2 regions of the Citricoccus sp. NPDC079358 genome follow, and region 1 is predicted to be linked to the other one. Evidence: riboswitches for the same ligand, from Rfam matches in the RefSeq annotation. Region 1 holds a riboswitch; the other holds the start of a gene.
The links. A riboswitch is a leader RNA that binds a small molecule or an ion and turns the genes downstream of it on or off. The one in region 1 is predicted to bind S-adenosylmethionine.
Positions count from the first base shown of each region.

Region 2: another riboswitch for S-adenosylmethionine. It lies ahead of AB0333_RS09240 (LLM class flavin-dependent oxidoreductase); the one in region 1 lies ahead of AB0333_RS13370 (PLP-dependent transferase).

Region 1 is NZ_JBFBLI010000011.1:69,701-73,100, forward strand. It holds gene AB0333_RS13360 (CPBP family intramembrane glutamic endopeptidase) at 1-492, shown strand, start outside; gene AB0333_RS13365 (VOC family protein) at 579-1,229, opposite strand; SAM riboswitch class IV at 1,437-1,551, shown strand; gene AB0333_RS13370 (PLP-dependent transferase) at 1,633-3,003, shown strand; gene AB0333_RS13375 (homoserine O-acetyltransferase) at 3,020-3,400, shown strand, end outside.
Region 2 is NZ_JBFBLI010000006.1:64,478-67,877, reverse strand. It holds gene AB0333_RS09245 (ATP-binding cassette domain-containing protein) at 1-44, opposite strand, end outside; gene AB0333_RS09240 (LLM class flavin-dependent oxidoreductase) at 41-1,501, opposite strand; SAM riboswitch class I at 1,515-1,606, opposite strand; SAM riboswitch class I at 1,889-1,982, shown strand; gene AB0333_RS09235 (ABC transporter ATP-binding protein) at 1,993-2,835, shown strand; gene AB0333_RS09230 (aliphatic sulfonate ABC transporter substrate-binding protein) at 2,926-3,400, shown strand, end outside.

The sequences.
Region 1 (3,400 bases):
CTCGGGACCTTGGCGGTCTACGCTGCCGGCCGGGCCGCGGGCGTCACCACGGCCATCGTCGGCAGCGCCCTGAATGAGTACTGGTGGACCACCCCTGTGCTGCTGCTCTCCGCCCTGCGGCACGCGTTGCTGGAGGAGGTCATCGTGGTGGCGTGGCTCTTCGACCGGCTCGGCTACCTGCAACAGCGGCGTGCTGGGATGGTGGCGGGCCAGCCCGGCAGTCACAGTGGGCTACGCGCCTGGGCGAGCGGCGCCGTCGTGCCCCTGAATCCCGTGGCCGTGGTGGTGGGCTGCGCGGTCCTGCGGGGTGCCTACCACCTCTACCAGGGGGTGGGCCCGGGGATCGGCAACCTGCTGATGGGGCTGGTGTTCGGCGCGGTCTACCTGAGATACCGGCGGGTGATGCCGCTGGTGATCGCGCACTTCCTGCTGAATGCCGCCGGCTTCGTGGCGTACCCGCTGCTGGTGGCGGCAGGCCTGTTCGGCACCTGAATCCGTGACGTGAGTCTGGAGGGATTCACGTATATCGGGGCTGAGAGGTGAATCCCTCCGGACTCAACGCAGGGTGGTGCGTGGGGTCAGAGCGTGACGGTGCCCTGGGGGGTCTCGAAGGTGACCTCCAGGATGCCGGGGGTGCCGGAGGGCGATTCGAAGACCACGTTGATGTCCCCGACCGTCTCCTCCGGGTCGTCCAGGCCCAACCAGCCGCGCACGCGGTCGCGGGAGCCGGCGATCGTGATGGAGGACAACTCGGCCTGAGGCGTGTGGGCCTGTGAGGGGTGCAGGTCCTCGGTGCCCTCATCCCAGCGCAAGAGGTACGGGACCTGGGGATCGGCGATGAGGCCCTTGATGCCGATCTGGCGCCAGGTGAGTTCGCGGCCGTCCGGGAACTTGCGGTTGCCGGGCACGGACTGGCGTTCCAGGCGCTCCTCGAACGGGGCGAGGTCGTCCACGGAGACACACCAGCCCATCCAGCCGCCGCCCATCTCGGAGCGGGCGCGCACGGCCTGGCCGAACGGGGCCTTCTCCGAGGAGGGGTGGTCCAAGACCTCCACGACCTCGAGGTACTGGCGGTTGCGCAGCGGGAAGATCGCATTGCGCGTGCCGAAGCGGGGGTGGACACCGCCCTTGACGCGCTCGATGCCGAGCGTTTCGGCGAGACGGGCCACCGTGGCGGCAAGTCCTTCTTCGGGTCCAACGGCGTACGAGACGTGATCCAGGCGCATCATGCTCTTATCGTTGCACTTTCTTCCGGCCCGGACTGGTTAGGTTAACCTCACTTGAAATGTGGTCGACGTCACAGGTCTGACCGGCAGCCGGTGCCGGTTATTCGGCGTCCCTGATGACGAGGGCCGCGGGAGCACCGTGCGGCGCAATGCTACGCCCCAGGGCGGCCGGGGATGAATCCCCGGAGCCGATCTGGCAGACTTGACGAAGGTCATGAGTGCCAGCATCAAGCCCCGGCTTGCTGGCCGGCAACCCTCCAGCTCGCGGTGGGGTGCCCCGGGTGAGGACCAGGCAGGTGCCGACCGGCACCGGCAAGCGCGGGCCACCACGCCGCGTCGGGTTGCTGGACGATGTCCCTGCCCGCCGGCACCACACCGGTGGCCCTGGACTGACAGGAGCCGTCACGTGACTGACAACCCCACCAACACCCCCAGCACCCCGAACACCGAGGCCGCCGATCCAGCCCAGTGGGGCTTCGAGACCCGCCAGGTCCATGCCGGGATCCCGGAGGAGAACCCCTACGGCGCCACGGTGCTGCCGATCATCCAGTCGAACTCCTTCGATTTCCCGTCCGCCGAGGTCGCCGCCGACCGCTTCGCCCTGAAGGATCTCGGCCCGATCTACTCGCGCATCGGCAACCCCACCCAGGAAGCCGTTGAAGGCAAGATCGCCGCCCTGGAGGGCGGGGTCGGGGCACTACTGCTGGCCTCGGGCCAGGCGGCCACCACCTTCTCCATCCTCAACCTCGCCGGGGCGGGGGACCATGTGGTCGTGTCCGCCTCGCTGTACGGCGGCACGCAGAACCTGTTCAAGCACACCCTGGCCAAGATCGGCATCACCACCACCTTCGTGCAGGACCCGGACAGCCCGGAGGCGTGGCAGAACGCCATCCAGGACAACACCAAGGCCCTGTTCGGTGAGACCCTCGGCAACCCCCGCGGGGACGTGCTGGACATCCGCGCCGTCGCCGACGTCGCCCACGGCGCCGGGCTGCCGCTGATCGTGGACAACACCCTGGCCACCCCGTACCTGCTGCGCCCGATCGAGCACGGTGCGGACATCGTGGTCCACTCGGCCACCAAGTACCTCGGCGGCCACGCCGCGGCGATGGCCGGCGTGATCGTGGACGGCGGCACCTTCGACTTCGCCGCCCAGCCCGAGCGCTTCCCGGGCTTCAACACCCCGGACGAGAGCTACAACGGGATCGTCTTCGCCCGGGACCTGGGCGTGGACGGCATCCTCGGGGCCAACCTGGCCTTCGTACTCAAGGCGCGGGTCCAGTTGCTGCGCGACTACGGCAGCGCGATCAGCCCTTTCAACGCCTTCCTGCTCAACCTGGGCCTCGAGACCCTGTCCCTGCGCATGGAGCGCCACGTGGCGAACGCCCGCCAGGTGGCCGAGTATTTGGACGGCCACGCCCTGGCCGAGGCCGTGATCTACCCCGGGCTGGCCTCCAGTCCCTGGCACGAGCGCGCGAAGCAGTACCTGCCGAAGGGCCCGGCCGGCTTCGTCTCCTTCGAGATCGCCGGCGGCCGCGAGGCCGGGGCCCGCTTCGTGGACGCCCTGCGCCTGCACCACCACGTGGCCAACATCGGTGATGTCCGCTCGCTCGTCATCCACCCGGCATCCACCACGCATTCCCAGCTCACCGAGGAGGAGCAGCGTGCCACCGGTGTCACCCCCGGCTTGGTCCGCTTGTCCGTGGGTGTGGAGAGCATCGAAGACATCCTGGCCGATCTGGACAACGGCTTCGCCGCGGCCGACGTGAGCGCCTAGGGCCGGAGGTATTCGCATGACCACGACCACCCCCCAGCCGACCGCCACGGGCCTACCCGACGGCGGCCTGCACACTCGGCGCATCGGCGCCTTGGACTTCGAGACCGGTGGCCACCTGCCGGAGGTGGAGATCGCCTACGAGACCTGGGGCACGCTCAACGCCGAGAAGTCGAACGCCGTGCTGGTGCTGCATGCCCTGACCGGGTCCACGCACGTGGCGGCCTCCTCCGGTGATCCGGAGGAGGGCTGGTGGGAGGGTGTCGTCGGCCCCGGCTGCCCCATCGACACCAATACCTGGTTCGTGATCGCCCCGAACATCCTCGGCGGTTGTTACGGAAGTACCGGACCGTCCTCGCTGGACCCGGAGGGCACCCCTTGGGGATCCCGCTTCCCGTTC
Region 2 (3,400 bases), on a different contig from region 1:
CCACGCCCGGTGTAGGCCTGGTGCAGGTCGCGGATCTCGATCACAGCGCGCCCCCGTCCCGGGTGCCGGCCGCTGCCAGCCGGAAGCTGGCGCCCCGGTGGTTCTCCGCCAGCCGGTCCCCGCGGCCGAACAGCTTGTGTCGCAGGGTGCCGGACTCGTACTCGGCGGGATAGGCACCGCGGGCCTGGAGCTCGGGGACCACGTGCTCCACGACGTCCTCGAAGCTTCCCGGGGAGACCGCGTAGGCGAGATTGAAGCCGTCCACGTCCGTCTCCTCGGCCCAGTCCTGCAGCTGGTCGGCGACCTGCGCACCGGAGCCGACGAACACCGGCCCGAAGCCCCCGATGCCGACCCATTCGGCAAGTCGGCGGATGCTCCAGGGCTCTCCGTCCGCGGAGGCGTCGGCACCGCCCGAGCGGAAGGTCTCCACGGCGGACTGCACCGCGTTGGTCTGCACGTCCTGACCGATCACATCGTCCAGGCCGTACTGCGAGAAGTCGATGCCCATCCACCCGGACAACAGTGCGAGGGCACCACGGTGGTCCACGTAACGGACGTAGTCGGCGTGTTTGGCGCGGGCCGCCCCCTCGTCCGGACCGGTGATGACGGTGGCAAGGTTGAAGATCCTGATGTCCTTCGCGTCACGGCCGGCCTCCACGGCGGCAGCACGGATCCTGGTCACGGCCTGGGCCAGCTTGTCCCGGCTGGGGGCGGAGACGAAGGCGCATTCGGCGTTCTGCCCGGCGAAGGCTAGGCCGCGCGGGGAGGTGCCGGCTTGGTAGACCACGGGGGTGCGCTGGGGGCTCGGCTCCGTCAGGGCGATGCCCGGCACCGAGAAGTAGGTCCCCTGATGGCCGATCTCGTGCACCCTGGCCGGGTCCGTGTAGACGCAACCGTCCCGGTCCCGGACCACGGCGTCCTCGTCCCAGGAGCCCTCCAGCAGCTTGTAGACGACCTCGAGGTATTCGTCTGCGTGGTCGTAGCGCTCGTCATGGGCCAGCTGGTCCTGGCGGCCCATGTTGCGGGCAGCCGAGGGCAGGTAGCCGGTGACCACGTTCCAACCGACCCGCCCGCCCGTGAGATGGTCCAGAGTGGCCAGGCGGCGGGCGAAGGGATAGGGATGCTCGTAGGCGGTTCCTGCGGTGATGCCGAAACCGAGGTGTTCGGTCACCGCGGCCATGGCGCTGACGAGCAGCATGGGGTCGTTGACAGGCACCTGGGTGCCGGCGGTGAGAGTGGCCTCGTTGGAGCCTCCATACACGTCATAGGTGCCAAGCACGTCGGCGATGAACAGGCCGTCGAAGCGGCCGCGTTCGGCGACCTGGGCCAGATGCGTCCAGTAGCCGATCGTGTTGTAGTCACTGGAGCGGTCCTCCGGGTGGCGCCACAGCCCCGGGGACTGGTGGCCCACGCAGTTCATGTCGAAGGCGTTGAAACGGATCCGGCGCGGGGAGAGCTCAGGCTCGTTCCGCGGCACGGTCACGGGCAGGGTTTCGGGCACGGGGATGCACGTCCTTCCATCGGTCCTGGCGGTAGCACCTGTCCGGATCCCCGGTGGTTGCTGCGGCGTCATCAAGCCAGATCTCTCGGCCGCTCTGGATGGGTCCCTCACAGGTGACCAGATGGCGCAGGACACAAACTAATCCGGAGTCATATATCGACCCTTCGTGCCGCTGGATGGCCGCGGGTCCGGATTTGACCGCAAGAGACTCCGAATATGACGTGACATGACGCGGCGTCAAGATAAGTGACGGTGGAGGAGCGGACCGTAAAACATGCCGTTGAGTAAAACATGCCGTTGACCGGTGCATTGCCCCCTGTGGAGCTGTGGTTACCGGCTCTTCAGCGGTTGACACGGATACCCTGTGCTCTGCTTCACTGGATGAATCAACCATCCAGAGCGGCCGAGAGATCTGGCTCGATGACGCCGCAGCAACCTCCCGTATGACCCGGGAAGGTGCTCATGCCAGAACCGATGGAGCGTGATTCACCGTGACTGCCCTTGCCGAGTCCCTGACCGGTTCCAGCGTCCTCACGGCGCCGCCGGCCCCGACCACCAGCCTCGCGGTGGAGTTCCGCGACGTCGGCCGGTCCTTCCCCGCCATCGACGGCGCACGCACCGTGTTGCGGGACATCAACCTCACCGTGCGCCCGGGCGAGGTCCTGGCCATCCTCGGGGCCTCCGGCTGCGGCAAGTCGACGCTGCTGCGCGCCGTGGGCGGCCTGGACAGCGGCAGCACCGGGCAGATCCTGGTCGGCGGGTCCGCCGTCCGTCCCTATGACTCCCGCACCGCCGTCGGTTTCCAGGAACCCCGCCTCATGCCCTGGCGCACCCTCCACCAGAACGTGTCCTTGGGGCTGCCGCCCGGCATGGGACGGGCCGAGGGCCGCGAGAGCGTCGACCGTTTGCTGGACCTGGTGGGCCTGGCCGAGCACGCCGGCCTCCGGCCCCGGGAGGTCTCCGGCGGCATGGCCCAGCGGACGTCGCTGGCCCGCGCCCTGGCCCGGCGGCCCGGTGTTCTCCTGCTGGACGAGCCGTTCGGCGCACTCGACGCCCTGACGCGGCTACGAATGCAGGATCTGTTGCTGGACGTCCATGCCAAGACCGCCACCACCGTCCTGCTCGTCACCCATGACGTGGACGAGGCCCTCCAGCTGGCCGACCGGATCCTACTGCTCGGCCAGGACCCCGCTCCGGGTTCCGCCCCTGGCGCGACCACCCGCACCGTGGTCACCGTCCCCGGGGAACGGCCCCGGGACCGCGGTTCGGCCGAACTGGCCCGCCTCCGAACCGAGCTGCTCGGCGGTCTCGGTGTGGACGCCCACCGCCGCTAACCGGCCCCTCCTCCTCCGTACCCGACAGATCGTCCGGCGCCCCACCCCTCCGGGCCCCGGACACACCGCACCCCCTCGAAAGGCACCACTATGCGCTCACGCCTCACCTTCTCCGCCGCCACCCTCGCCCTCGCGGCCCTCGCGCTCACCGGTTGTGTGGCCGGCGAGGGATCCGGTGGTCAGGCCGCCGAGGCCGGCGCCGGTGGCAACGGCTCCGGCGGCGAGCTGAACATCGACTTCGCCACCTACAACCCGCTCTCCCTGGTCATCAAGGAGAAGGGCTGGCTCGAGGAGGAGCTCTCGGAGGAGGGCGTCACCGTGAACTGGGTCCAGTCCGCCGGGTCCAACAAGGCCAATGAGGCCCTGCGTGCCGAGGCCATCGACGTGGGCTCCACCGCCGGTTCTGCCGCCCTGCTCAGCCGCGCCAACGGCACCCCGATCAAGACCATCAGCCTCTACTCCCAGCCGGAGTGGTCCGCCCTGGTCACCACCGCGGATTCGGACATCACCGAGGTCACGGACTTGGTCGGCAAGAACGTGGCCGCCACCAAGGGCACGGATCCCT